3 regions of the Paenibacillus crassostreae genome follow, and region 1 is predicted to be linked to each of the others. Evidence: riboswitches for the same ligand, from Rfam matches in the RefSeq annotation. Region 1 holds a riboswitch; each other region holds the start of a gene.
The links. A riboswitch is a leader RNA that binds a small molecule or an ion and turns the genes downstream of it on or off. The one in region 1 is predicted to bind cobalamin.
Positions count from the first base shown of each region.

Region 2: another riboswitch for cobalamin. It lies ahead of LPB68_RS09665 (anaerobic ribonucleoside triphosphate reductase); the one in region 1 lies ahead of metE (5-methyltetrahydropteroyltriglutamate--homocysteine S-methyltransferase).
Region 3: another riboswitch for cobalamin. It lies ahead of LPB68_RS07830 (ABC transporter substrate-binding protein); the one in region 1 lies ahead of metE (5-methyltetrahydropteroyltriglutamate--homocysteine S-methyltransferase).

Region 1 covers NZ_CP017770.1:1,946,341-1,956,520, reverse strand. The annotation lists gene cobA (uroporphyrinogen-III C-methyltransferase) at 1-98, shown strand, start outside; gene LPB68_RS09220 (DedA family protein) at 181-789, opposite strand; gene LPB68_RS09215 (ATP-dependent DNA helicase) at 1,033-2,985, shown strand; gene LPB68_RS09210 (PAS domain S-box protein) at 3,148-5,427, shown strand; gene LPB68_RS09205 (HAD family hydrolase) at 5,457-6,227, shown strand; gene LPB68_RS09200 (alpha-N-arabinofuranosidase) at 6,602-8,095, shown strand; gene LPB68_RS09195 (DUF6171 family protein) at 8,092-8,367, shown strand; cobalamin riboswitch at 8,588-8,775, shown strand; gene metE (5-methyltetrahydropteroyltriglutamate--homocysteine S-methyltransferase) at 9,180-10,180, shown strand, end outside.
Region 2 covers NZ_CP017770.1:2,057,718-2,067,897, forward strand. The annotation lists gene LPB68_RS09660 (MTH1187 family thiamine-binding protein) at 452-754, opposite strand; cobalamin riboswitch at 1,098-1,358, shown strand; gene LPB68_RS09665 (anaerobic ribonucleoside triphosphate reductase) at 1,405-3,372, shown strand; gene nrdG (anaerobic ribonucleoside-triphosphate reductase activating protein) at 3,369-3,875, shown strand; gene LPB68_RS09675 (deoxynucleoside kinase) at 3,901-4,557, shown strand; gene ssuE (NADPH-dependent FMN reductase) at 4,653-5,222, opposite strand; gene serS (serine--tRNA ligase) at 5,709-6,986, shown strand; gene LPB68_RS09690 (antibiotic biosynthesis monooxygenase family protein) at 7,044-7,340, opposite strand; gene LPB68_RS09695 (hypothetical protein) at 7,520-7,720, opposite strand; gene LPB68_RS09700 (NAD(P)-dependent oxidoreductase) at 7,900-8,538, opposite strand; gene LPB68_RS09705 (hypothetical protein) at 8,808-9,116, shown strand; gene LPB68_RS09710 (hypothetical protein) at 9,209-10,150, shown strand.
Region 3 covers NZ_CP017770.1:1,630,810-1,640,989, forward strand. The annotation lists gene LPB68_RS07795 (L-cystine transporter) at 1-245, opposite strand, end outside; gene LPB68_RS07800 (cobyric acid synthase) at 402-1,994, opposite strand; gene cobS (adenosylcobinamide-GDP ribazoletransferase) at 2,009-2,818, opposite strand; gene cobU (bifunctional adenosylcobinamide kinase/adenosylcobinamide-phosphate guanylyltransferase) at 2,815-3,387, opposite strand; gene cobT (nicotinate-nucleotide--dimethylbenzimidazole phosphoribosyltransferase) at 3,387-4,454, opposite strand; gene LPB68_RS07820 (ABC transporter ATP-binding protein) at 4,499-5,275, opposite strand; gene LPB68_RS07825 (FecCD family ABC transporter permease) at 5,272-6,318, opposite strand; gene LPB68_RS07830 (ABC transporter substrate-binding protein) at 6,311-7,330, opposite strand; cobalamin riboswitch at 7,568-7,801, opposite strand; gene LPB68_RS07835 (histidine phosphatase family protein) at 7,918-8,517, opposite strand; gene cbiB (adenosylcobinamide-phosphate synthase CbiB) at 8,508-9,479, opposite strand; gene LPB68_RS07845 (adenosylcobinamide amidohydrolase) at 9,479-10,180, opposite strand, start outside.

The DNA.
Region 1 (10,180 bases):
AATTAACGAATCCAGCATTAATTATTATTGGAGAAGTTGTCAGGGTTCGAGAACAATTACTTGCAGTGGAGAGAAAGGCAATTTCACTTATCGGTTAGTTCGGAATTAGGGATATTGATTAGGGGAAATTAAAAGAGGTTAGCCACAAGTGTTCAATGTGGCTAACCTCTTTTGAATGAATCACGCTTTTTTTCTACTACGAATCCAGAAGAAGAGTGCAGCGACAATAACCAAAGCGATGATTGCATAAGCAATGTTAGAGTATACATCCATAAATTCGACGATGTTCTCCCAATTATCTCCGACAGCGGCACCCACTGAGACAAGAATGATATTCCAGATTAAAGTACCAAACAGGGTATATAGCAAGAAAAGTCCAAATTTCATTTTTGCCATACCTGCAGGGATGGAGATAAGACTACGAATCAAAGGGATCATCCGGCAAAAGAACACGGTCCAATAACCATAACGTTCAAACCAGGCATCTGCCTTTCGAATGTCTTCTTTCTTCACGCGTAAGTACCGTCCCCAACGATCGATGATAAGCTCTAGTCTGTCGACATTGATCAGATAGCCCAATCCATATAAAATGATAGCACCAATTACAGATCCTAGCGTTGCCATCACAATGACTCCGGTGGCTGTTAAATTCGTATAAGTGGTCATAAATCCACCAAAAGTAAGAATGACCTCTGATGGTATCGGCGGAAATATATTTTCTAATGCGATAAGTAGGAAAATACCCCAATACCCAAATTGCTCCATAAAACTTGTAATCCAGTTTTCCACTCTTCATATCCTCCAAATAAATTAATAACAACAATAAGTTGTACTCTATTTCTCTAGTATAGTAGCTTGTTGCAAATAGTATAACTGAAATATCTATTCACATACAACAATTGAACCTTAAAAGATGATATATAAGAGGAAAAGGAATTGTATTTACCCTAATATTATGACATAATGAAATGTTAGCGCATGTAGTGTATTTGGAATTTCTAATGAATTAAATTGATGGGGGTAAAATATATAGTGGAGCGTTATCCTTTTGTACATGATCCTTCTAAGCCTTTTATTCAACAAGTGGGCGATTGGGTGGCAGATGTATTCTATGAACTATTACCAGCAGCTGGATTTGAAGTTCGTGACGAACAGATCTATATGGCGTTTCAATTGGAACGAGCTTTTATGGAGAAGAAGGCAATCTTTGCAGAAGCGGGAGTAGGTACAGGTAAGACATTGGTTTATTTGTTATATGCGATATGTTATGCCAGATATACAAGGAAGCCAGCTATTATCGCTTGTGCGGACGAGTCGTTGATTGAACAGTTAGTGAAGCCTGAAGGTGATGTTGCCAAATTGGCTCAGCATCTAAGCTTGGCTATTGATGCGCGTTTAGGGAAATCTCCAGACCAGTATCTCTGTCTAGTGAAGTTAGACGAAGCTAGATTTAAGGATGAGCAAGGAGGAGCGCAATGGGAGGATTTATACGAGAATTTACCTGAATTTGTGAATAACCCTCAGCCGATGCAGAAGTTCTATGCTTATGGAGATCGGAAGGACTATCCACATTTGAATGATGAGCAATGGCGTAAGATTAACTGGGATACCTTCCAAGATTGCTTTACTTGTGATAGAAGACATCGGTGTGGACAAACGCTATCTAGAGAATATTACCGTCATTCGTCCGATCTAGTCATCTGCTCTCATGATTATTATATGGAGCATGTGTGGACATTCGAGGGCAGAAAACGCGAAGGGCAACTGCCTCTTTTACCAGATCACTGTGCTGTCGTATTTGATGAAGGGCATTTATTGGAATCGGCTGCGATGAAGGCTCTTGGATATAAGATGAGACATGTCGTGTTTGAAGAATTAATTACGCGCTTATTACAGGGGGAAATACGTGAGTCGCTCGCTGTGCTTATAGATGAAGCAATTGATCAATCGGAAATCATGTTCCATTTATTAGAACAACATAGTGAAGCTATTCCTGGCTCAGATCGGAAGCAGATTCATTTGAATGAGCAACTGCTGAAGGCGGTTCATCGTTTCCGTAGTATTTTGACAGCGATTGAAGAAGATCTTGTATTTGAAAGTCAGCTTTATAGCTTAGATGATTATCAACTACGAATCGTTGAAGAACATATTGAAATGATGCAGAAGGCATTAAGCCTGTTTGAGAATTCTGAGGCTTTGATCTGTTGGGTAACGGATAGTGAGGATGGGCTTACCTTATCGATTATGCCGAAGGCGGTTAAAGAAGTGTTACAGGAACGAGTATTCAGTACCAATATGCCGATTGTATTCTCATCAGCTACATTATCAGTTGATGGATCATTCCAATATGTTACCGATAGTCTAGGGTTGGAGAATTACTTATCCTTTTCTGTGAATTCGCCATATGATTATCCGAATCAGATGCAGGCTTATGCACCGAATTTAGTACATGGTGGGTCTTTTTCCGAGAAAATGGGGATCGCAGGTCAGCTATTAGAACGAACGGATGGTAGAGCTCTTATCCTGTTTCGAACACATGAAGAATTGCAACAGTTCAAGCAACAAATCACGTCGGACCCTAGATGTGCTAATATGACTTTCTACTATGAGGGTGATCAGGAGATTAGTTATTTGATCTCGGCATTCCAAAGTAATGAAGCGAGTGTTCTATGTGCGATAAGCCTCTGGGAAGGCTTGGATGTACCAGGACCATCATTATCAAATGTAATTATATGGTCACTTCCATTTCCTCCGAATGATCCGGTATTTATGGCGAAGCGTAATGCATCGCTGGATCCTTTTGTAGAAGTCGATTTACCACATATGTTATTACGTCTAAGACAAGGGATAGGACGTCTAATTCGATCACGTGGAGACCATGGGATTATTGCTATTCTCTGTGAGGAATTGCAGCAGAGAGATGCTGTACGCGAAGCTGTTCTATCGGTTATACCAGAAGGTGTTACGCTACAAGAAGCGTTATAATTATAGATTCACTTAACAACCTTAATTCATCAGTAGGATGAATTAAGGTTATTTGGGGTTTGAACCTCTTTTGGGAGCCAAATGATTATGAAATATGTCGCTTTTTACATAAAATATGGTTATTATATGTATGATCCTATAATTATTACTGGGGGAGCTAATATGCATATTAAACAATCAGAGCAAACTACCGTATTCCAGCAAATATTTGAAACTGCTCCAATAGGGATTGCAGTAGTGACACGGGATGGTCATTGGGTTAAGGTTAATTCTAGTTGGTGTGAATGTTTGGGGTATTCGTCGAAAGAGATCATGTTGCTAGATATAAAGAAATTATTATTTGAGAACGATTGGTATTCGATGTTGGAAGCGCTTAATAGCAATCTTTATGAAGGTTCTACATCGCAATCTTTTGAAAGGGAGTATCATCATCATGATGGATCTGTGATCTGGCTCTCCATTCAATTAACTGCGTTGAAGGATACATTTAATGAAGAAATTATATATTATTGTATACATATGATTGATATTTCTGGTAGGAAGGAAACGGAACAACAGATTCTTCAAATGACAGAATCGCAACGCAGTGCCTTAATGGGGTCATGGGAGTGGGATGTAGGGAAGTGTAAGATGACGTTCACACAACAATTTGCGGATATATATCAGTGGACTATGGATGGAGTGAACCAACAGGATTTAGGAGTTCTTGATCTTGTGCAAGACCATGAGAGAGAACGATTCAAGGAGAGTATTGATGAGATATTGCAAGAGGGTAATGATTTAAACTTTGAATTTCATAAGCTATTAGATCATGAGAATCTACAATACCTACATTTACGAGGATTCATAACTAAAGATGAAGAAGGGCGTCCAGTCCGATTGAATGGTACAGTCCAGGATGTTACAGATCGTAAAAAGGTGGAGTTAGAGCTTCAAGAGACGGTCGAACGATATACATCACTTAAGAAATATAATCATGATACTGTTATTTCGCTAGATCTAAATGGCGTAATAATTAATTCTAATGGCAGAGCTGAAGAGCTTACCGGCTATTCTATTAATGAACTAGTAGGACGGAATATATCTAAGCTTATTGGGGATGTTCATTTGGAGAGTGTCCTTTCTTATTCATTGAGTAATGTAACAAGAGAGAATAAAAATGCTAATATTGTACATAAGCTAGGACATCGTGTAGATGTGATAGCGACAATTGTGCCAATCATTATTAGAGAACTTAACGTGGGGTTCTATATCCTAATCAAAGATATGACGGAACATAAAAGGTTACTCATCGAAAAAGAAACAGCGGAGAGTATGAGTAAAGCTAAAGATCAATTTGTGACCATGATGAGTCATGAGATTCGCACACCTATCACTGGGTTGATTGGTATGGGAGAGTTATTATTAGAGACGACACAATTAGATGCACAACAGAGGGAATATGTGGAGATTATGCGTAAAAGTAGTGATAGTCTAATAAATATTATTAATGATATTCTAGACTTCTCCAAAATTGAATCTGGTAAAATTGAATTGCAGGACGTGCATCTAGATGTGAGAGAATGTGTTACAGACACACTAAACATACTATCGACAATCGCTGAAAAAAAGAAGATTGGCATGAGTGCATTTATTAACCCAAACGTACCGTACGTATGCATGGGTGATCCAGAACGATTGAAGCAGGTGCTAATTAATCTGATCGGAAATGCTGTGAAGTTTACATTCTCAGGTGAAATTTCGATTAGCGTTGAGCTAACTCCTCGGACTGATCATAATATGGATCTGAAATTTCTAATTAAGGATACGGGAATAGGTATCCCGCAGGAAAAGGTCAAGAATTTGTTTGAACCATTTAACCAAGTTGATCATATTCTGACACGGACACATGAAGGAACAGGGTTAGGTCTAACAATAAGTAAAAGATTAGTAGAATTAATGGGTGGAGAGCTTAAATTAGAAGAGAGTAATGAGAAAGGAACTACCTTTGTTTTCACGATTCACCTAAAAAAAACTCTTAATACTACGGAGATAACGGAACCTAAATTTCCTAATGATGAAACTCCAAAGGGGATCAACTCTATTCATATTCTAATTGCAGAAGATAATGAGATTAATCAACTTGTATTAAAGATAATGCTTGAAAAGCAAGGATATACAACCAACATCGTAAGTAACGGGCATGAAGTGATTCAAGCGTTGGCCGATGAACATTATGACATTATATTCATGGATATACAGATGCCTGGAATGAATGGATTTGAAGTTACGGCATGGATCAAAGAAACGATACCTTCTAACCTATGTCCGATTATTATAGCCGTCACGGCGAATGCTTTGAAGGGTGACCGTGAGAAATGTTTGGCTGCTGGAATGGATAATTATTTAAGCAAGCCCATCAAATTAACTGCTTTAAAAGAAGTGATTGAGAGATACTACTAGTTATTAGAATTGTTAGGAGGTGTCCTCATATGCCTATACTGACTGTGCAGGGAGAAGGGTATGAGGTGGATGCCATTCTTTTTGATAAAGATGGTACTCTGCTTGAATTTATGTCCTTATGGGGATATTGGGCTGAGTCAATGACTGTTCAAATGATGGTTACGATTCAGAGTCTTGGTGTAGTCACTAAAGAGGGGTTCGCGTCAAAGCTACTAGGATTAGAATTTGATGTAACAGGAAGAGCGATCTCCTATGATGTGCAGGGCCCACTCTCAATGGGAACAGTCTCAGAAATTGAAGGTGCGCTTGCTTGGCAACTCTATCATGCTGGGCTATCGTGGAATAAATCGATTCAGCTTGTCCGCCAATTTAGTGTTGTTGCTAGTGAAGAGTTGGAGCGTGAACACCCTGTTCTTGCCCTCCCAGGCTTGCAAGCGTTTCTTGGACAATGTGAGGATATCCAACTACCGTTAGCTGTCGTGACTGCGGATTATGCAGCAGAAGCGCGCAAGCATCTAACTTGGATGGGTTTGGAAGGACATTTCAAACATATCATTGGTAGTGATATGGTAATCCAAGGTAAGCCGGCCCCTGATATGCTTCAGTTAGCTTGTGCTCGACTCAACGTATCTCCGGAGAGGGTAGCGATGGTTGGTGATACCGTGGGAGACATGCAAGCCGCTAAAGCGGCGGGCGTAGGACTGAGGATCGGTATAGGATCGGGATCGTCCATACCTTTACAGTATGCGGATATAATGATCACTTCTTATGATGATTTGACAGTGATCGCAAATGGATAGATGTAGAGGGTTGAGATAGAGTATTCATAATCATACGAAGGAGATGTCCGTAGGCCGTATTTAACGGATTATGGTACATCTCCTTTTTATTATAGTTCAGCTTTACACTATATACTGACAACTATTTCATTTATAGTATTTTCGGAACTATGATCTTGAATGGATAGATATTTATATAAGACGGAGAAACTACCGCTCCAAATTGAAATAGTATATTTACTACAAAAAATAGTTTAATATTAGTTTAACGTAATTTTAGTAAGCGCTTTATATAATGGTTGACACTACTAGAGGGGAGTATTAAACTAAAACCATGAGTAATATCAATATTAAAATATAATATAAATATTAATTATCGAAAGTGAGGGTACACAATGGCAAATCAAGTTACGATTCATGTAGATCAATCAGCGGGGACGATTAACCGTAATATTTATGGTCATTTCTCCGAACATTTGGGACGCTGTATTTACGAAGGATTCTGGGTGGGAGAGGATTCGCCTATACCTAATACCGCTGGGATTCGTAATGATGTAGTTGAGGCACTCCGAAAAATTAAAATCCCTGTATTGCGTTGGCCGGGTGGATGCTTTGCGGATGAATATCATTGGAAAGATGGCATAGGACCTAATGAGAACCGCAAACAAATGGTGAATACGCATTGGGGCGGTGTTGTTGAGAATAACCATTTCGGGACACATGAGTTCATGTTGTTATGTGAGATGTTAGAATGCGAGCCTTACATATCTGGGAATGTTGGTAGTGGTACTGTTCAGGAAATGTCCGAATGGGTAGAGTATATGACATTCGATGGTGTATCTCCGATGGCGGAATTGCGAGGTCAGAATGGTCACGAGAAGCCATGGAAAATTAAATATTTCGGAGTGGGGAATGAGAACTGGGGTTGTGGTGGTAATATGCGCCCTGAGTATTATGCTGACCTATACCGTCAATTTCAAACTTATGTCCGTAATTATGGGGACAATAAGATTCATAAAATAGCATGCGGTCCGAATGTGGATGACTATAACTGGATGGAAGTCCTTATGGCGAATGCGCATCGTCACATGGATGCTATCAGTCTGCATTACTATACCATCCCAGGTGAATTCTGGACAGAGAAGGGTGCAGCTACAGGATTCTCCGAATCCGATTGGTTCGGCACATTAAAGAAAGCGTTATGGATGGATGAGCTGATTACCAAGCATTCGACGATCATGGATCGCCATGATCCTGAGAAGCGCGTGGGTCTTATCGTAGACGAATGGGGAACATGGTTCGATGTTGAACCAGGAACGAATCCAGGTTTCTTGTATCAACAGAATACGATTCGTGATGCTCTGGTGGCTGGGTTGACCTTCCACATATTCCATGATCACTGTGATCGTGTAGAAATGGCGAACATTGCTCAAGTTGTAAATGTACTGCAATCGGTTATTTTGACAGAGGGTGAGAAGATGATTCTTACACCTACGTACCATGTATTCGATATGTTCAAGGTACATCAAGATGCAGAACTTCTATATAACCATACTGTGACTGCTGATTATGAATTAGATGGCAACAAGATACCTCAAGTATCCGTATCTGCTTCCAAAGACAAGAACGGGATTATCCACATCAGTTTGTGTAACGTCAGTCATAAAGATGAAGCGGACTTGAAGATCGACCTTCGTGGTTTAACGGGAAGTCAGGTGAAGATCAGTGGGACGGAATTGAAGGCGACAACTATGGACGCGCATAATACGTTTGAGCAACCTGAGAATGTAGCGCCATCTGAGTTCACTGCATTTAAGCTTAATGGAACAGATATTGATGTGAAGCTTGCTCCTATGTCAGTAACGGTGCTAGAACTAATTGCGGAATGATTGAACAAGAAACTACCTGTAAGGGTTGTCGAGAGGAATACAAAGTTACAGATCAACAAATAACTCGTGTGCTCGCCACGATGAAAATAACGCCTGAGCAAAGTGCTAGCGATGCTGTATATGCAGAACGATTACAGATCTGTAGTGGTTGTACTAAGTTGATGAACAATCACACTTGTACGTTATGCGGCTGTATTGTACCGATCACAGCGAAATTTAAGGATAAGAAATGCCCTTTTCCAGGTGAGGATCGCTGGGCGAGTAATCAATAGCTTATTTTCAAACCGCTTATATTTTTAGCAAGATGATGAGTAATGATCTTAGTCTCATTAATATCTTAACGAAACGAAGTCGGGCGAGAGCTCGGCTTTGTTGTGCTGTTATTAAAGAGAATAACGCTTCAAATTATGATAGAATAAGTATTCAATCAAATGAATGTATTGCATAAATATACAATATAATGTAATATGTATGCATGTGAGGTAATAATAATTCAATAATGTGGAAATAGGTGCTCTAGAATAACTTGAGCTTAAAAGGGAAGTTCGGTGTAATACCGACGCGGTCCCGCCACTGTAACAGAGGAGTCGCTGCTAAAAACCACTGATCTCAGATCGGGAAGGAGAGCAGATGGATGACGATTCTGGAGCCAGGAGACCTGCCTATTTTGACAACACTGCTTTACCTACGGGAGATAGGGAGGTGTTAAAGATTCCAGCCAAGATAGATATATTCTAGGGCATCTTTATCCTTTTTATTTAGGGTGAAGATGTCCTTTTTTGCCCCTTTTTGCTCTATTAGAAAGTATATTTTAGAGTCGGCACTCATATGGGGAATCCTCGAATCAAATCGAAGAGAAAGTGTTGAATAGATGTATAAACTACACTTAATCAGAAGAAATGCGGGTTATGAGGGGAATAGTTGCAAAATATACAGTTAATTTGTGAGTAATACTTTATGCAACTATTGGTGTTGATGTTGGTGTTTCACTTGAAATAAAGGATTAATAACCATGCTTTACTAGGCTTGGATAGCGATTATATGAGAACGACTAGAAAGAAATATGAGGAGGCGTTATCTACAGATGTTAAAGAGTAGCAATCTAGGTTACCCACGAATTGGTGCTAACCGTGAGTGGAAGAAGGCACTGGAGGCTTACTGGGCAGGTAAATGTGATGAAGCACAGCTGATAGGACAATTAGAGCGTATTCGGTTAGATCATTTGAAGCTTCAGCAAGACAAAGGAATTGAACTTATCCCTGTAAATGATTTCTCCTATTACGATCATATTTTGGATGCAACGGCGATGTTTGGACTTGTACCACCACGGTTTCAATATGCAGGTGGTGTTGTTCCACTCTCTACGTATTATGCGATGGCAAGAGGGGATAAGGGAGCAACGGCATGTGAGATGACCAAGTGGTTCAATACCAATTATCACTATATTGTGCCTGAGTTGAATGGTGCTAAACCAACGCTAACCGAGAATCGCCCGCTGAAAGCCTATCAAGAAGCGAAAGAGAAGTTGGGAATTGAAGGGAAACCAGTATTGATTGGATTGTATTCGTATTTGAAACTTTCTAAGGGGTATGAACTGAATCAACTTGATGAACTCATAGAACAATTCTTACCGATCTACACACAAATTGTACAGGAGTTGGCGCAAGAAGGTGTCCAGTGGATCCAGATTGATGAGCCTATTCTCGTTACATCGATCACACAAGAAGACTTATTAAGGATTCGTCGAATTTATTCTACTCTACATGAAGCAGCACCAAGTCTCAATATTATGTTGCAAACGTATTTTGAAGCAGTGGATTTCTATGAAGAGATTGTCTCATTACCCGTGCAGGGAATTGGACTTGACCTTATTCATGGGCTTGGTCAGAATCTGGAGTCGATTAAATCATTTGGTTTCCCTGATGGGAAAATACTTGGTGCAGGCCTGATTGATGGACGGAATATTTGGCGTTCTAGTCTTGAGGCTCCACTCCAATTGCTACAAGAGATATCTGATTATGTTCCATATGAGCGAATCTTGGTTCAACCGTCTTGCAGTCTGCTGCATGTTCCAGTTAGCACTAG
Region 2 (10,180 bases), 110 kb from region 1:
GTTATATTCCTGATATCCTTTGATTTGTAATAAATCATTTAAAGCGGCAAACCGTTATGTGGTTTTCTCTTCTAGCCACGGAAAATCATCATTGGTGCTTGGACGATTTTCATCAACAAGGATAAAACAGATCAAACGCCTGATCTAATCCGAAAGAAATAACTACCTTACTGCGTTACTCGGCGGTCAATTTGCGCATAACCGTTTTACCCTTACGCTGATCGTTCGACATAACAAAAAAACTCCTACTATATTACCGTAGGAAGCTTCATATTTACCGAGATTATACGCTGACGTTCATATAATTTAGTGCTAGGAAAGTGTAGGAATTACGTTAGCCTATCCGCTACATTCAACGAGTGACAAACGTTGATAGTACGGGAAAAACTAACGAAAGATGCTGATGAAAGAAATTGAACCCCCGACCTACGCATTACCTGGTAGATTGGGATTACTTTAATCGATCTTGAACAGACTGTATCTTCTGTGCACTGGATGACAACTTATCCCGACGATCATCTAGTTTAACAGAAGTCGATACTCGTTCTGCTCCTGAACTAAATGGAGATTCATGCAAAGCAGCAATAGCTTTCCACACCATACCAAGGGGACCTTCTATAATGGTACTCATCGATGTTAACTGATATGTTATGCCTTCTTGTTCTTTCAGAACTCGTTGCATATCTGCTACGTAAGCACTTAGACTTGTCGTCTGCGTTCCGATCGGAATGACGGTTACTTCTGCAATAGCCATATGACACCTCCTAAAAGTTTTGATAATGAAATTACTTCTTGAATCAGCTTCTTCAAAACTACTTCGAAAGCATATTCTTAAGTTTTGATAATGAAATTACTTCTTGATTGAGCTTCTCCAAAACTACTTCGGAAGCATAAACTTAGTTTTGTGATTTTACTACGTTTCTGATTCATTGTAGCGAATTCATAATTATTTCGCAAAATAAAGACACACAATTTTCATTACTTTTTTTATTCTAAGCTGTAGTAGGTCTCGGAGGTTTTTCATTCATTTTCATGGAATTCTTTCATTCTAGTTTATTTACAAACACAATATATTGAGTTAGATTTATATAGAAATACTAAATATAGTGAATTCAGGTGATCCGGCTAGTAATAGTTCGAGTCTTAAAAGGGAAGTATGGTGCAAATCCATCACGGTCCCGCCACTGTAATCCAAGAATCAACCTGCATCATGCAGAGAAGTAGGCTCAAGCTTATGCCACTGTAAGCACTACTTATGGGAAGGCGCTAGTGCCTAAATAAACGGACATCATCTACATATAGATAACGAAGCCGTTAACTTGGAGAGTCAGGAGACCTGCCTGTTGGACCAATATAACAAATCCTACGAGGATATAGGAAGGTTGGAATTTATTCATGGTACTTATGGAAACAAGAAGTGGTGTCTCTGAAGAAGAAGAGCAAATGTTGCGTGAAGTATCGGGTCTCGGACATGATATCACAGAGAGCCTCAATGTAGAAATGCTCCGCGAGAACGCCAATCTGAATGGAGAAAGCTTTTCAGGTAAAATAGGTAAATTCGGCAGTGAATATGCTAAATGGTACGCAAGATATTACATAGTCCCCGAAAAGCTCATGACTGCCGTAGATCATAATGATTTATATGTTCACGACCTTGATCAATACGCGGTAGGTAGCACGAACTGTATCTTCATCCCATTCGATAAACTTCTGGCACGAGGCTTCAGTACGGGTAGTGGTAGTGTTCGCACTCCACAGTCTATATCTACTGCTATGGCTCTCGTGGCGATCATATTCCAATGTCAACAGAATTCTCAATATGGCGGAGTCTCCGGAAGTAAGTTAGATCATGATCTAGCTCCATATATCGCTAAGTCATTTGCGAAGCATTTTCATAAAGGTGTACTCTACTTTGATGAGAATCTTCCGCTCGAAGAGCATAACATCACACTTGGCAGTTTGACATTATGCAACTCTCATCCACGTTCATATTCTTTTGCAGTACAGGAGACTAAGATAGAATGCCTTCAGGCTGCGGAGAGCTTAATACATAATTTGAATACGATGTCTAGTCGGGCTGGAGGTCAGATCCCATTCACCAGTATTAACTACGGTACCTGCACCTCGCTTGAGGGCCAAATGATTATTGATAGCCTACTCAGTGCAACAATGAACGGACTGGGAAGTGGCGAAACACCTGTATTCCCCATTCAGATATTCAAATGTAAGCGTGGCGTCAATCAATCACCAGAAGACCCGAACTATGATCTATTCTTGAAGGCCGTAGAATGCTCAACCAAACGCTTGTATCCTAATTTTGCTAACCTAGATGCTCCTTTCAATTTACAGTATTATGATCCAACCGATCCCAATACCGAATTTGCTACTATGGGTTGCCGTACTCGTGTGCTTGCTGACCGACATGGTCGTAACCGCTTGTCCGGCAAAGGTAATTTATCCTTCAATACCATTAATCTCGTGAAGTTGGGCATCAAACACGGTATCGTTAATGGCCGTACTGTGCCTCATGAAGTAGATTTTCAGCGAGATCTCTATCATTTCTTAGATATTGCACTTAATGGTCTATTACACCGTTACAAAATCCAAGCTCGGCAACCTGCTAAAGCATCTGATTTCATGATGCGTGAGGGCGTCTGGGAAGGTGGAGAACTACTAGATTCTGACGAGTCCGTCGAAGAATGTTTGAAGCATGGTAGCTTGTCCATTGGTTTTATCGGTCTAGCTGAATGTATGAAAGCTATGTATGGTAAACATCATGCTGAGAGTGAAGAAGTATATGCCACGGCCTTGGAACTTATCTCATCGATGCGTCGCTACTGTGATATGAAGAGTGAGGAGCATGATCTTAATATTACGTTAATGGCTACACCAGCTGAAGGCCTGTCTGGAAAGTTCACCAAGAAGGATCGCGAAGTATTCGGCTCTATCCCAGGTGTCACAGATCGTGAATACTACACTAACTCTTTCCACGTACCCGTGTATTACAACCTACCAGCTGCACGGAAGATTTCACTGGAAGCTCCCTTTCATGAATTATGTAATGCCGGAGCTATCTCTTATATTGAATTAGATGGAAATGTTCGTAGTAACCAGACCGCTTTTCTAAAAATAGTTCAGTATGCACTATCCCAGAACATCAGCTATTTCAGCATTAACCATCCAATCGATCGATGTGGTTCTTGCCATTACGAAGGCATAATTGGAGATACTTGCCCTATCTGTGGTACGAAGGAGACAGATGTGCCTATGTATCGCTTACGGCGAGTGACTGGTTATCTAACAGGTGATTATCAGACACGATTTAATGCTGCGAAGCAAGCTGAAGTAAGAGATCGGGTCAAACATAGATGAATATTTGTGGATACTATCCTGAATCCATTAATGAAGGTGATGACCTGCGGGCCGTCATCTTTCTTAGCGGCTGTCGTCACCGTTGCTCAGGATGCTTCAATCCGGCAACGTGGAATTTTAACTACGGAGAACCTTTTACGGAACAGCGTCAACAAGAGATCATCACTGAAATGGCTAATAATCAGTTACTCGGGGGTATGACACTTGCTGGAGGAGATCCTTTCTTCTCAGCCGATGAGGCTGCTGATTTCATTGATAATGTTCGTGCCGCTATCCCTAACTTCTCTGTGTGGATCTATACTGGTTATATCTACGAGGATCTCATCGTCTCCGTGGATTCAGCTGAATACCGTCTGCTTATGAAATGCCAAGTTGTGATCGACGGTCCTTTCATTGAATCTTTAAAAAACACCAGTCTTCCCTATCGTGGAAGTTCCAATCAGCGGATTATAGATATTCAGTCTAGCATAAGATATAACGATGCTGTAGAGTTAACTACCTAATTATGATAAGGAATGAGTGGCCATTATGGACTTCTCGAAACATTTTATTAACATACAGAAGGGTCGATGGGATATGATCGTAGTAGATGCCGTAGTCGGCGCAGGAAAAACAACATTAATGAAAATATTAGCAGATGAGCGGGGTTTAACAACTTTTGAAGAGCCTGTAGTCGATAATCCGCTATTAGATAAATTTTATCATGATCGTGAAAGGTATAGCTTTAGCTTACAAATATTTTTCCTGAATCAACGATTTCGTCATATAAAAGAAGCAGCGAAAATCAACAATGCTGTATTAGATCGTTCAATTTATGGAGATCTAATATTTGCACGAATGCTTTATGATAATGGTGAAATGTCGAGCGAAGAATTCAATTTGTATGTGAACCTGTTTGAGAATATGATTGAGCATTGCCAAGCTCCCAAACTGATGATTTACTTAGAGATTTCTGTTGATGAAGCGATTCAACGTATAATACAACGAGGACGCGATTATGAACAAATTGTGGAACATTCCTATTGGGAAAGACTTAATTATTATTATAGAGAATACTTCAATCAATATAATTCCTCACCCGTCCTTACGATTAATGTAGATGGACTTGATTTCGAGAAGAGCCCCATTGATCGACAATATGTATTATCAAAAATTGATCAGAAGCTTCTAGAATTAATGGAGTAAAACCTCTCAATCCACAAAAACGGAGTCGAGTCTGTTATCAGATTCCACTCCGTTATTTATATTTAGCCTATTATATGACAACATCATGATTTCAATTATAACTTCAATTGATTGTTTTGTTGCTTCATTTCACTTCTTAGTCTAGTTTCACTGACCAATTCCTCGAGAGCGGCATTTAATCGTAACTTCAACTCTTCCGCTATCTCCATTCCTCCATCTTCCTTACGAACAACCTGTGAGTCAACTGTGTAGACCCCACCAAGTATATATCTCGCTCCAAGTGCAGACAACACAGGCTTTAGAGCATAATCGATTGCGAGTAGATGCGCCATACTTCCTCCAATAAACAGAGGTAACGTGATTTTTCCTGCAAAGCCTTTTTGCGGAACCAAATCCAAGAAGGTCTTGAGTACGCCCGTATATGACGCCTTATACACTGGACTTGCTACAATAACAGCATCAGCTTCTGCTAATAATCCGTTAGCTTTGACAATAGGTTCACTTTCAAATTTGGTATGAATGAGATCTTCTGGGGGTAGCTTAGCCACATCGATTCGACTCACTTCAATTCCAGAATCAGAAAGAATCTTCTCTAAGTATTCAATGACAGCTTGAAGTCTTGAAGTAAGAGAAGGATTTCCGTTAATTACAACAATTTTAGCCATGTCTCAATCTCCTTTTCATATTAATAAATACATAATTCCGACAATAATACTTTGTTTAATTTATGGTACCAAGCATTATAAGCATTGTCAATTTATTATAACTTAGCTTGTCTTAACACAACCATTCTTATATTTACTACACCAAAGTAGAGAAAGAGCTCAGTCTCTTGCATTCCAAAATGCCTTATACTGAATCGATTTACGTATATGTTGCACTTATACTTCGTATACGCTATACTCGTTGACAAAGAATTAAACAGTGAAATTACGCCAATGATCAGAATCCAACTGTGAGGCGTTGGCGACCGGAGCAGGTAACCCCTCTCCCTAAGTTAACCGGCATCCGTCCGTTATCGCGGAACCAAGCGGATCGAAGACTGTCTTAGACAGATTCGATCAAGTTGGGTGGCACCGCGAGCAGACGCTCCTCGTCCCAAAGGATGAGGGCGTTTTTTGTATTTTTTCAGACAAAGGAGCTCGTGAGATATGTTGGACATCCGATTTATCCGGGACAATCCGGACTTGGTACAAAGAATCGCTGAACAGAAAAGAATGGAACTCTCAGTCAGTGATTTATTGAAATGGGATCAGAAAAGACGGGATCTTTTGAAACAAACAGAAGATTTGAGAGCTAAGCGTAACCAGTTGACACACACCATCGCAACATCTCTGCAACAAGGACATAATCAGGATGCTGAACCTCTTAAAGCACAAGTAAAAGACATCAACAAACGGTTATCAGTGACTGAGGTTGAATTAACTCACGCCACACAACAATGCGACAACCTCATGATGTTGATCCCTAATATCGTATCACCCGATACGCCTGTAGGTAACGATGATCATGACAATGTAGAGGTTCGACAGGTCGGAACTCCTCCTGTGTTCGATTTCGTAGCATTAGATCATGTACGGCTAGGAGAAATCCATGATCTCATTGATATCCCCCGTGGCGTGAAGACTGCAGGTAGCCGGAACTATTACCTCAAGGGCAACGGCCTGTACTTACATTTAGCCGTACAACGCTTAGCTCTCGATCTACTTACTTCGTATGGATTCACGGCTATGGACGTTCCCGTGATGGTTCGACCGGAAGCACTCACAAGAACAGGGTTCTTCCCAACAGGGCAAGATCAGACTTTCGAAGTCATCGGGGAAGATAAGTGGCTAGTTGGAACATCTGAGGTCTCGTTGGTCTCGTATTACAGCGATGAGATTGTCAATGTGACTGAACCTATCAGACTTGCTGGCGTGTCAGCATGCTACCGTAAAGAAATTGGATCAGCCGGCCGAGATGTTCGCGGCCTATATCGAGTGCATCAATTTGCGAAAGTAGAACAAGTCGTTCTTTGCGAGAATAACAACGAGGTGTCAGATCGAATATTACAGGAGATTACAAGTCATGCGGAGGAAATTCTCCAATTACTCGAACTTCCTTATCGAGTCATGGCAGTCTGTACAGGAGACATGTCGCAAAAGACGTATAAGCAATATGATATCGAGACATGGATGCCCAGCCGTCAGGCGTATGGAGAGACGCATTCCTCTTCAAATGTCCTGGACTTCCAAGCGCGTCGTTCAAACATTAGATACAGGGATCATGACGGGAAGCTACAATACTGCCATACACTAAACAACACAGCTGTGGCAACACCACGCATTCTGATTCCACTTCTAGAGAATCATCAACAATCCGATGGTTCCATCTATATACCTAAGGCATTGCGTCCTTATATGAAGGGAATGGATAGCCTTAGTTTCTGATATTTTTTTATAAAAACAGCTTCTTTAGACTTTTTCAAGTCAGAAGAAGCTGTTTTTCTAATTTAGATCAATCTCAACATAATGCTCTACTACTGGAAATGGATCGTAGTAATGATGCAATAGACTCTTCCATTCCTGATATTCCGCAGATTCTCTAAAACCTATCGTATGGTCTTCAAGAGTCTCCCAACGGACTAGCAAAATGTACTTGTTATCTTGCTCCATACATTTCTGCAATTCATGATGAATGTAACCCTTCATACCAGAAATAATCTTAGAAGCTTGTCGAAAGCTATGTTCGAAATCTTCTGCTAACCCTTCCTTTACATACAAAACAGCTGATTCAAGTATCATTTCGTAGTAACCCACCTTTATAACTTCTAAATGTTTAATTACATATTACATGTAGTCATATCTTACTAGCAACGGTTAACTTAAACTTAAAGAGGCTATTCTCCATAAGTCAATTATGGTGAATAGCCTTTTACATTATTCACTTACACTATATATGATTAGACACTACAGACCTACCATTAATTTCTCCACCATCTTCTTACCTTGGGTGTTCCAGAAAAGATTCCCTGATGTTTAGAACCTGTTAGTTCTGGTGTATGCAGATTGTTACGCTCAGATCCGAACTCAATTTTACGATACTGTTCTTGATTCAGTCCCTCGTCTCTTGAATACTGAACTCGAGTGACAACCTGTTGCATCTCAATAAATCCTTCATACATAAATTTCGACCTCCCGAATGGTTGCAAGCGTTCCCTGCCTTAACAAATCCATTCGCGATTACTGAAGGGATACAGCAAGGTTTGCCTGCTATAATAATATTGGTTACGCTTACATTATAACACGAATACTTCTCAAGTTAAACATATAATCGTTTATCGTGAGAGGATATTCGTATCATTTAGTAGGCAATAGTAAATCGAGCACGTACGAAATAAGGATCTTCCAGTTCATCAATCATAGCCACTGCATAATCTTCTCCAGAGATAGCACTTCTATCACCTGCATCGAGTATCATCATGTCCATTCCAATTCTGAATTGTCCCGTGCGACGTCCGGCAGTAATATGAGCAGCAGGACTACAATACGTCCAATCCAGGTCAGAATTACTGTAAATTTCATAAGCTAGCAAATGAGCGTTAGCTAGTGCTTTTTTGTCCACAGGGTATTCATCCGTGTCCATCCATTGAATGCCAGCTGCATTCCTGAGACCACCAGCCTCACCAACTATAAGAAGTCTAGACACACCTGAACGACGCACACCATCAACAAGAGAATGTGCTACTGTTACTAATTCCTCTTCTGCTCCAGGCACAGGACCGAAAGCACTAATGACAGCATCATGCCCTTCACAAATAGCAGCTACAGCAGCCACATCCATGATGTTTCCTTCTACAACATTTAGATTCTCATACAACTCCGTTAACTTAAGTCGATCTCGCACTACTGCGGTTACTCTATATCCACGATCAAGTGCTTCTTTCATAATAAGTTGCCCTATCTTCCCATTTGCTCCGAACAGCACTACCTTTTCATTCACAACAGATTCCTTCTTTCAATATTATTCAGATCTTACAAAGCATCATCTATCTTTTATGATTCATCATGTTATCTTAACACCTTGAACTAGTTGTTACACCTTATTCATTCATTGTTAATATTCACAAATAGTTGGGAATAGGGTATATATTAGAATAAGAAGTTTAGGTCTTCTTATATTGAATCAATTTCATAATTACGCAAACTAAGCTGCACAGGCGATTATGAAAATGATTCTATACAAATCTAAAACTAAGGTAGGTGCCGCTTATGTCTAATATATCAAAGCTTTTGAAATGGATTACATTTGCTATGGAAGCTTTTTTCGCTATTCCAGTGATCGGTGGTACGTATATTCTCGCTCAGGGTTGGTTGCCTTTAGGTGTTGCATTCCTCCTGCATATCGCGGCAATTATCTTTCTCTTGAAAGATCGAAGATCCATTATTGGTAATGGGTTAGGGGTTATAACCTCTATTATAGGCATCATTCCTATTCTAGGATGGATTATGCATGCAATTACTGCAATCGTACTTTTATTTGAAGCCCTTGCTGGGTCCAATAATAAACCTCGTTATTAGGATATTACGCTACTTGTCTTATGAGCCGATTACCTTGTAATATTAACGCTCATGTGCAATAGTGGAGGAAGATTAATGAAGGGGGAATTAAGTTGTCCCTTATGTTACAGGATATCACTAATGCCTTCTCCAGTTCTATTGAAGGCACCATAGCGGCTGGTCTAGCCGTTATTCTATTTGTATGGATGTATATAAGAACAGCTCTTCAACTAAGAATGGCAGGGAAAGAGCAATTAGAAAGATTACAGCAATCTCTTTTGCTCTATAGCCGTGTTACTGGACCTCTCGGGGAAATGTTAGAACGAGAAGAAACCAGTCTTGAGGATATAAGTCATCTGATATTTCTGTTGGAGGAATGTAAAGCTGCACCACTACTTACGAGTGATCTTCACGAGCAGATGAATGCTTACATTAAAGAACGAGATCAACCTCGTTTAGCGAACCTTTACAAATCTTGGGTACGCGAGGTCAATCGACGAATCAAGGAACAAAGTACGCTGTTACGCAAATGGGACCACCGAACTTGGGGTTTCAGCTTTTGGTTATTGTTAAAGCCCGCATTTCCTTTCATTGCCATTGCGTCTATTCTAATGTGGGTTTATCAACTCACATATACTCTTTCAGGACTACCAACCTGGGATTCATCGCCTTGGGATATCGTTAATGTATGGGCTCGCCTGATCTCTTGCCTTATTGCAACAGCTTCCCTGTACATCGTGCTCATGTATACCCAGCGAAAACCGGTTCATTTTATCTATACCATTCTGTATGTATTCATTTCTATCGTAGCGCTATTCCATATGCTAGGTCTGAATTGGGCAATCTATATTTTAGCGACACAAGGGATTCTCTATCTTGCAGGCTTCAGTCTTAACACACAACGATCACGTAAGGATCGTCCTTATGCCGGTCGCGATCTTGTATCGGAGGCTATCCCATCATTAACAGCAGAAGAATTAAACCAATTACGATCAAAAGCATATGATAACGATGTGCCACCATTACCATCACGTTCTAAAGGGATGAATAAATAGGATTTCTCACCAATGGACCCTAACACATAA
Region 3 (10,180 bases), 320 kb from region 1:
ATCACGATCATTTGGAGCAATCCAACATAACCGTAACCTACCAAGTTGAACCATTCTGTGGACTTTCCTATAACATCCGAATCTGGTTTGAATAACAATTGTAGAATAACACCAAATACGATCCCCAACCCTAATCCTGTAAATACACGTTTAGTGAAGGAGATATGTTTCTTTTGCATCCATACTAATAATCCGATCAGTCCCAGCATAGCAACGATGTTTATGATAATCCATAAAGTATCCATTATGTGTACCCCCCAATAAAATATATGGCTAAATAAATATGAATATATTGTCGACGTTTCATATCATAGCATATACCTTAGTATTTGGGTAGGATTAATTTGTTATTAACACAACAGCTGTTTGTTTGGTTATTCTAAAGGGTAATTGTTGTAATGTTATTGTTTATTCGAATCGATTATACCCATCATATTGTAGATCTGTTTCATATCAACATGGTTGCGAACTACTTCAGCAATCCGATCAAATTCCTTTTCCTTGAGCACATTAGAACTATATGTTTTTCTTAAAGGTTTAAAACCTTTTTTCATACGAATATCATCCAGCCAAGACCTGCGAAAGGTATCGTTATGAAATATACCATGGAGATATGTTCCCCACGTACGTCCGTCTACCGTCCCCCAACCTTCATCTACAAGTTCTCCAGTGATTCTCTCCAACTGAAATAACGTTGCTACGTTATTCTTGTTCAAGCACCTTGTCACTCCCATATGAATCTCGTACCCTTCAATAGGGGTAACACTCTGTTGCGGATCAAGAGCTAGAGGGTGTCCTACAGCTAGAGTACCCTGCACACGCACTGTTGTTTTTTCTTTCAAAAAAGTTGTCGAAACCGCAAGATAATTGAGCCCCTCGGCACTTCGAGGTTCACTGCCCTCCACTGCATAAGGATCAATCAGCATCTCACCTAACATTTGATATCCACCACATATACCTACAAGTTGCTGTGTCCCTGATCTCATTGCTTCTACTATTCCTTCATCTAGTCCTTGCATACGTAGAAATTCCAAATCCCCGATCGTATCCTTAGTCCCCGGTAGAATAATAGCATCAGGCGATCCCAAGTCTGCATTAGACCTCACATATCGAACGGACACATCCTTCTCCTCTCGCAAAGGATCGAAATCCGTGAAGTTAGATATTCTCGGATATTGAATAACCGCGATATCAATCTCTCGCTGATCCGCTACCTTCTGTCCCAGTGTTTCTAATACAACAGAATCCTCAGCTTCAATCTTTAGTTCATCAATAAAAGGTAACACTCCAAGTACCGGGATGCCTGTACGTTCTGTAAGCCAAGTCAGTCCTGGCTCAAGAAGTGTAATGTCACCTCGAAACTTATTAATAATAAACCCCTTCACTCTTTGCCGCTCATGAGGTTCTAATAGTTCTAATGTGCCCACGATAAATGCAAAGACTCCACCCCGATCGATATCCGCAATCAACAATACAGGCGAATCCGCCCAACCGGCTAAGTTCATATTGACGATATCATTGCTCTTAAGATTAATCTCTGCTGGACTTCCAGCACCTTCCATCAATACGACATCATACTGTTTACGTAATCGGTCCAGTGCATCCATCACTATATCCTTCGCATATGGCAAGAATAGATTGCGATAATCTGTTGCACTCATTTGTTGAAATGGCTCCCCATGTACGACAATCTGTGAAAACATATCCTTTACTGGCTTAATCAGTATGGGGTTCATATCCGTTGTCGCTTGAATCCCACAAGCTTCTGCTTGTACCCCTTGAGCACGACCTATCTCTTTCTCATCCTCAGTTACATAAGAGTTCAGAGCCATATTTTGTGATTTATAAGGTGCTGTACGGTATCCATCTTGCTTAAAAATACGGCATAACGCTGTTGTAATCACACTTTTCCCAACATCGGAAGCTGTTCCTTGCAACATGAGTACTGATCCATAGGACCCCTCTTTCATGACATGTGATTCAGACTTCTCCATAAGTTCCCCCCCTCTCACAAGTGATTGTATAATAGCACTAACATGAGCAATGCTACGACTTCTAGTAGTTCGTTAAGAGCACCATAGGTATCACCTGTTAATCCGCCTAACGTAGCATTCATCTTCCGTGCGACCCACATTCCTGTAGCCCATACACTTAGCGGTAGTGTAACCCACCCAAGAAGAGCTATCGTCCAAGTATATCTATCCATCATGATTAAGGGTGCGATCGAGGCTACAACTCCTGATAAGACTAATGCAATAACCAAAGTTGCCCCTATCTGCGCTTTATCCAATCCTATAAATTTCCCAGCTAATCCGTCCTTACCACGGGCCTTTGGCCATGATGACATGGCATGAACCATAAACCAACGACTCCAAATTAGGGGCAAGAGAAGTAGACCTGAACAGTCTAGACCATCTACGATCAATGAATAGATTAGAGAGAGCTTCAACATCAGCAGTAGCACACATGCGAGAACACCCATAGCCCCTACTCGGCTATCTTTCATGATCTCAAGGATTTGTTCTCGAGGTCGATAGCTCAGAATTCCATCCGCCGTGTCCATCCATCCATCCAAATGAAGTCCACCTGTAAGTCCAACCCATAGAATAAGAATCAACACCGCTGCTGGCAATGGTGGGAGCAAGAAGGTAAATCCTAAAGCCGCTATCCACACCACTAGTCCTATTGCTGCCCCCACGAGTGGATAAAACTTCACACTTTGGCGAAAAAGTGTATCAGAATAATCTAGATTTGCCCGTACGGGAAAACGTGATAGAAATTGAAAAGCGGCCGCAGCCGCTTGGATCCAGTTCCTCATAATATATACTCCCTACTCTTGAGTTCGATAGGGATACCTGCCGTTACCAAGAAAACCTGAGAACAACTCCTAGCTATCGCCTGATTCATGAACCCTGCCAAATCGCGATATAATCTTCCTAAAGGATATTCAGGCACAATCCCATCCCCCACTTCGTTGGTAACCATAATCAAGTTACCGGGGTATTGTCGTACTTGATTCACAAGAAGAAGAATTTCTTCTTTTACTTTCTCAGATCTATCCTTGTCATTTTCTACAGACAAAAGAACATTAGATAACCACAACGTTAGGCAGTCCACAAGAATAGTAGGTGCGCCTTCTTCGCTACTCAGACTTTGCGAATGCCAATCCCCTATTAGCTTTACCAGTTCAAATGGTTCCTCAACATTTCGCCATGGATAGTTAGCTTGAATTCGTTGCAGTTGATGAAGAGCAATCCGTTCCTTCATCTCATCATCGAAGGCTTGTGCTGTAGCCACATAGATGGCTTCCTGTGAAATAGACATACACAACTTCTCCGCAAAGCTACTCTTTCCACTTCTCGCTCCACCGGTAACAAGTGTGATCATTACTTCTGATCCTCCGATTCACCAGATATTCCTGCACTTTCGAATGTTGCCATCTCATTTATAATCCGGCAAGCTGCATCCACTAGATGTAGACACAACACTCCACCAGTGCCCTCACCTACGCGTAGATCTAATTCCAATACAGGGCGAAGACCTAGCTCTTGAAGCAATAATCGATGTCCTTGTTCGTGGGAAGCATGCGATACAATCATGTAATCAGCTGAAGTTGGATGAATAGCTTTAGCCAATAACGCTGCTGCACTCGAAATAAATCCATCGATAATAACCGGACATCCATGAACTGCTGATCCAAGAATAACACCTACTAATCCACCAATTTCCAGACCACCGACTTTAGCAAGCACGTCAATTGGATCAAGTGGATTAGGGGCGTTAACTTTCAAGGCTTGTTCAACAACACTGATCTTATGCAACAGGCGAGCGTCATCAATACCAGTCCCTCTCCCTACCGCATCCTTAACCGAAATATTCGTAAGTGCACAGGATACGGCTGAGCTTGCAGTCGTATTTCCAATGCCCATTTCTCCAGTTATAAATAATTGAACATCCCGTTTAACAGCATCTTCGACGACTTTCACACCAATAAGAATGGATTGAATTGCTTCTTCATAAGTCATGGCAGGACCTTGTGCCATATTAGCTGTACCATACCGAATTTTACGCGAAAGGAGGTCAGGGTGTGAGATCTCACTATTAACTCCGATATCCACACATACGACTTCTGCACCCGCTCCACGAGCAAGAACATTAACAGCCGCACCACCCGCAAGAAAATTATGGACCATTTGCGGAGTTACCTCTTGTGGAAAAGCACTTACGCCTTCCTCACATACCCCGTGATCACCAGCCATAATGATTACTTCTCTACGATCAAAGAAAGGTTTCACCTTTCCCGTAATGCCTGCAAGTTGTATCGCCATAGTCTCCAATTTACCAAGACTTCCAGGGGGAACCGTTAGATTACTGATATGTAATTTTGCTCTCTGAATCGCCTCTTGATCAAGACCACGAATTTCTCCGATTTGTTGCATAATAACCTGACTCATAGTTCATTACTCCTTTGATGGTTCAAAGTTAATGTTACTGCATGTTATTGACGGGAAAGAAGAATTTGTGGAACACCGTTTACCGGGTGCTTTACAACCGCTGGATCCACTTCATAGACTCGTCGAATATTATCCTCCGTTAAAATCTCATCTGGTGTTCCTACTCCAACAACTTCACCTTCTCGTAGTACTAAGAGTTTATCACAGAATTGGGCGGCCAAATTCAAGTCATGAAGTACTGCAACGATCGTAATTCCTGAATCTTGTCGCCAATTAGCAACCAATTCCATGAACTGAAGTTGATAATAAATATCTAAGAAAGATGTCGGCTCATCTAACAATAAGATTTGGGGCTCCTGCGCCATCACTTTACCGAGTGCGACACGTTGTCTTTGTCCTCCACTAAGTTCATCCAATGGTCGGTCACCTAAATCAGTCAGATGTAATCTATTCATAATGTCATCCACAAGCGCCGTAGTATTCTTGTTCTGCTCCCGTCCGAGCCAATCTTGAAATGGAAATCTACCCATTTCAACAATATCTCTAACCGGATAGTGGATAGCTGGAAGGCCATCCTGTTGAAGTACGGCAACCATCTGTGATAACTCACGTCGATTATATTTAGATACGTGACGCCCCCGTATCTTCAATTCCCCACTAGAAATTTTGTCCACACCAGAAATTAATTGGAGTAGTGTCGATTTACCGCTACCATTAGGACCAATGATTCCCCACCATTCGCCTTCCTCTATCGTCCAACTAACATTTTGAAGTGCGGATAAATCTCCATAAGTTTTCGATACCTCGTTTACCTCGATCATGCCATACCTCCGTTCCGTTGCTTCTTATTACGATACAACAGATAAGCAAAGAATGGAGCGCCAATAAATGCGGTAACCACTCCAAGCGGAATCTCCGTCGGAGCTAGAATAGAACGAGCAATGGTATCACACCATAACGTGAAGATTGCGCCTCCCAATGCCGATAATGGGACGATGTGTCGATAATCCGGACCCGTAATCAATCGAATGATATGTGGAATAACGAGTCCCACAAATCCAATCACACCAGATACAGATACAGCAGCTGCCGTTAATAAGGTGGATACGATCAATGTTCTCAACTTCAGTCTCTCTACATGAAGTCCCATATGAGCAGCCTGGCGTTCACCCAATGCTAATAAATTCAAAGAGCGAGCGCTTCCCCATATCACCAACAATCCAACAAATACATACGGCAATAACATGAGTGTATATGACCATCCACGAAAGCTTAATCCGCCCATCGTCCAGAACATAATTTCATTAATCGTCTCTTTCGACATAGCCGTTAGGAAGGAGACGATAGCACCTAGGAAGGATTGCATAACCACACCTGATAAAATCAGACTATTCGTTGGGATTTTCCCACCCTCACGTGCTAAAGACAGCACTCCCCATAGAGTCAATATCCCTGTAAAAAAAGCAACCATAGGGAGCGTCCAGATACCCACAAGAGAATACTGCATTCCATAGAAAATAATGACTGCCGCACCAACGGATGCTCCTGAAGAAACCCCTAGCGTATATGGATCAGCAAGGGGATTACGAAGTACACCCTGAAATCCAGAACCAGCAACAGCAAGAGAAGCTCCGACCAGCATACCTAAGACAATTCGAGGTAATCTTACCTTAATAAGTATTTGCTCATGTGCAGGACTCCATGTTGGTATAATCATATCCCCCACCCATGGTAATCGATGCACTAGAATTTGAATAATATCCTTTACGGGTAGCTTAACCGCACCTATTCCAAGGCAGAGCAGGAAGCTCGCGACAAGTAATATGATCCCGAGCCCCCCATACACAGTTAATTTCTTATTCATGGTTTAGTAGTTCTGGATAGATGGCATTAGCAATTTCTTTAAGTCCTTGCGTGACACGTGGCCCCGGACGACTAACCAAGTTATCATTCAATCCAACAATAGCATCATTCTTGATAGCCGTAATTTGATCCCAACCACTGCGAGCTTTAATGATCTGATCTAATGTTTCTTGTGTAGTCTCATCCTTAACATTCATATTGTAAAGAATCACATCAGGGTTATCATTAATGATTTTCTCTTCACTAATTTCATTCCATCCCACTGTATCCGCGGCAACGTTAACCCCACCAGCTAGTGTGATTAACTCATTCAGAAATTCACCACTACCTACTGTCCAACCTAGAGAAAATTCGATATATACTTTCTTTTTCTGTTCAGGCGTAAGTGATTTAACCGCTTCTGTCACTTCCGCGCGCTCTTGTTTCATTTTATCTACAACGGTTATAGCTTCTGCTTGCTGATCTGTAATCTGTCCCAACAATTCAATATTAGCAATGACATCATCTACAGATTTCGGATCAGTCTTGATAATCGTTATGCCAAGTTCACGTAACTTCTCTGTAGCTTCCACACTCATAGAGATTCCTGTAACTACTAGGTCAGGTTCTGCTACTATAATAGCTTCCTCATTTGGACTATAAACACCACCCATTCTAGCTTTACTCGTCACCGCTTCTGGATAATCATCAAAATCAGATACACCTACAACCTGCTCGTCTAATCCCAGAGCAAATAGTGCTTCGGTCTCTGCCGGTGAGAGGGATACAATCTGCTTCGGAGCTTCTGTAAATGTAATAGATTCGCCTGTAGCATCCACTACTGTTAAGGGATAGACCGTACTCAAATCACTTGCTTGCTCTTCGGTAGGCTTCGTCTGTTCTGTTGGAGCTACCTCTGTTGGTGTTTGTTCAGTAACCTTCTCTGCTTGTTCATTATTTCCACATGCCGTTAGCGATATTGTGAGCATGAGCGCTAACGCCCCGGTAATCCAATTCTTCTTCAATAATTTCATTATTATTTCTCTCTCCTTTTCATATCATGTGAGAGTTGCCTTCCTTGTAATTCCAATGAATTTTGTTCACGAAAGTCTATGCATAGCAAAAACCCTGATCCTCTTTATTCAAGAAAGCATCAGGGATTACGTTAGTGCGGACATCATGTGGCTTACCATCATCTCTCCGCAGGCTGTGTACCGAAACAACTCTTAGGTACTTCCAAAAAGCCAAACGTAATCCTTTCCTCGAAGGACCATCGTACTTCTCATAAGGCAGGTCTCCTGACTCACAGGTTAGCTGACATTCTCACCTTCCCATCCTACATGAAGCAGAACAGTGGTATATTGAATCAATTTCATAATCGCCTATGCAGATTATGAAATTGATTCTTGAGAACATCCCTGATTTACAGTGGCGGGACCGTGCCGGATTTACACCGGCTTCCCTTTTAACTAGGATTAAAAGCAACCTTCTTAGCTTCTAATTCCCTAGACCTTACAAGTTTATTATATTCATTTATAAACAAGTCTTGCTTCTCTATTTGAAATTATAGGGCAAAAACAAAGTAGTTACAATCCAATTATTGGCTTACCTCTTTAGTAAATCATAAGTTTCCTACCCATTTGTCATCTTGCAAGGTTAGCTTTAATGATATTAAAGTTCCTGGATCTGCAGCGAAATCCCAGAATGTTGAACCCAAAACTGTCATAGCTAGTAATTGCCTGATAACCCCACCATGTGTAACAATCAATATTGCTGAACTAGAATTCACATGTTCTTCATCCTTCAGGATGCTTGTCAGGGTTTCCATAAAGTTCTCAATTCTCTCTTTGAATTCTAGCCACGATTCTCCATTGGGTGGTGTTATACTCTGAGGGTCATCTAACCAATTACAGTAATCGTCTACAAGTCGTAATTGCTCGTAGGTCTGACCTTCCCAATCTCCAAAATCCATTTCTCGTAGACGGGTATCTAAAATAATTTGTTCTTGTGAAGTAGGATAAATGTACTCTAATGTTTCTTGACACCTCTTCAAGTCACTGCAGAATATACTTTGAAACATCCTGTCTTCAAGTTGTCTCTTTAAAGATGAAAGTTCGGCACTTGGTCTATCTAGGATCCCTATATCTGTGTGTCCTAAATATCGCTTATCCACATTCCACTGCGTTCTGCCATGGCGGATCAATACTAATTCTATCTCCATAGTGTTCCTCCAAATACAACTATCACAAGTACGCTTAGCAATAGAAATAGTAGCGACGATAGTAGCATCAACCTAACTGTCGCTATAATATCCTCTTTCCCCATGGGTCGTGACCCCTCGCCCATATAGGCACGAAAAGATACCTCTCCATGATATATATTCTCGCCACCCAATCGAATTCCTAGAGCTCCAGCCACTGCTGATTCAGGAAACCCACTGTTAGGACTTGGATGTAGACGGGCATCATGTTTTATGGTACGCACAGATCTTTTGTAGTCCAGTCGCATTAGCCAACTGCTAACGACCAGTAATACACCTGTTATTCGAGCTGGAATATAGTTAGCGATATCATCTAACCTTGCAGAAGCCCAGCCTAGGTTTATATATTTATCATTCTTGTACCCAACCATGGAATCTAGTGTATTCACTGCACGATAAGCCATAGCTAGTGGAGCTCCTCCAATAAGCGCAAAGAACAACGGAGATACTATGGCATCAACAATATTCTCTGCAACGGTCTCGACAGTTCCACGAACAATCTCTGGCTCGTCCAAATGATGGGTGTCTCGACCAACAATCATGCCTAATGCTTTCCGAGCAGCAGGTAAATCCCCACGATTAAGATGACCATATACCTCCATACCCGCATCCTTAAGCCCTTTCGTAGCAATGGTTGTTGCGATAAATACGACCTCCGCAACTACTGCAATCCACGGATGAATCATATATAATCCTTTCAACAATGCCCATATTAATAGAAAGGAACCTCCCACTATAATGACAGGGAGAAGAATTCCGACTTTTTTCAAATCAGCTGGTAAAGAGACACGACTACGAATTTTTTTCTCTAACCTTTTAATACCATTGCCCATTCCTATTACTGGGTGTGGTATCCACCTTGGATCTCCTATGATCAGATCTAATAAGTAAGCAGCCCAGAGCATGAATACTGCCAGTTCCATCATGACGTCTTCACTCCTGCAGCGATCAAACTCTCTCTGACCGTACCATACACCAGACGTCCAATAACAGCTCCGAGATCAGTCGCCGTTCCGCAATATCGATGAGCAATAGGATAGGAAGTCGATTGACTGACACCTACTACAATAGCATCCGTCGTGGTTCCAGTAGCCACCAACCCATTCTCTACATCCCGAATTCCTAGATCAGCAAGGGCAGCCGTTTTCGCTTCTACCGCAGTAATGACAGCATTCACCATCGCCGCTTGAGTCATTCTAGCATCGATCATGAGCATGGTATTAATTGTTCCTGGTTGATAGACCGGAAACGTCGTTCGCTCAGATCCAGCACGCGCACCATTAGATATTCCCGCTGTTGTACAACAGAATAGGGAAGCATCCTTCCCATTCTCTTCAAGAACTGCAGCATGTTCCAACTGAACAGCTGTCAATAATCCCGCAGTGTATTCTTGAGGATAGTTCCACTCTTGGAACAACTTCTCTATATCTTTTTCTGGATCATTACAATCATATCGCCTATCCACATATATGTTTGCTATTCGATCGATCTTCCTCATACCCCCACCAAATATAGCACTACTAAGACAATCCACATGAGTTGGGAGTTGGAGTAAAAGATGTCGCTCATGCCGTGTCAGCATAAGATCTTCCCAGACTAACGATTTATATGTATAATGGTCACC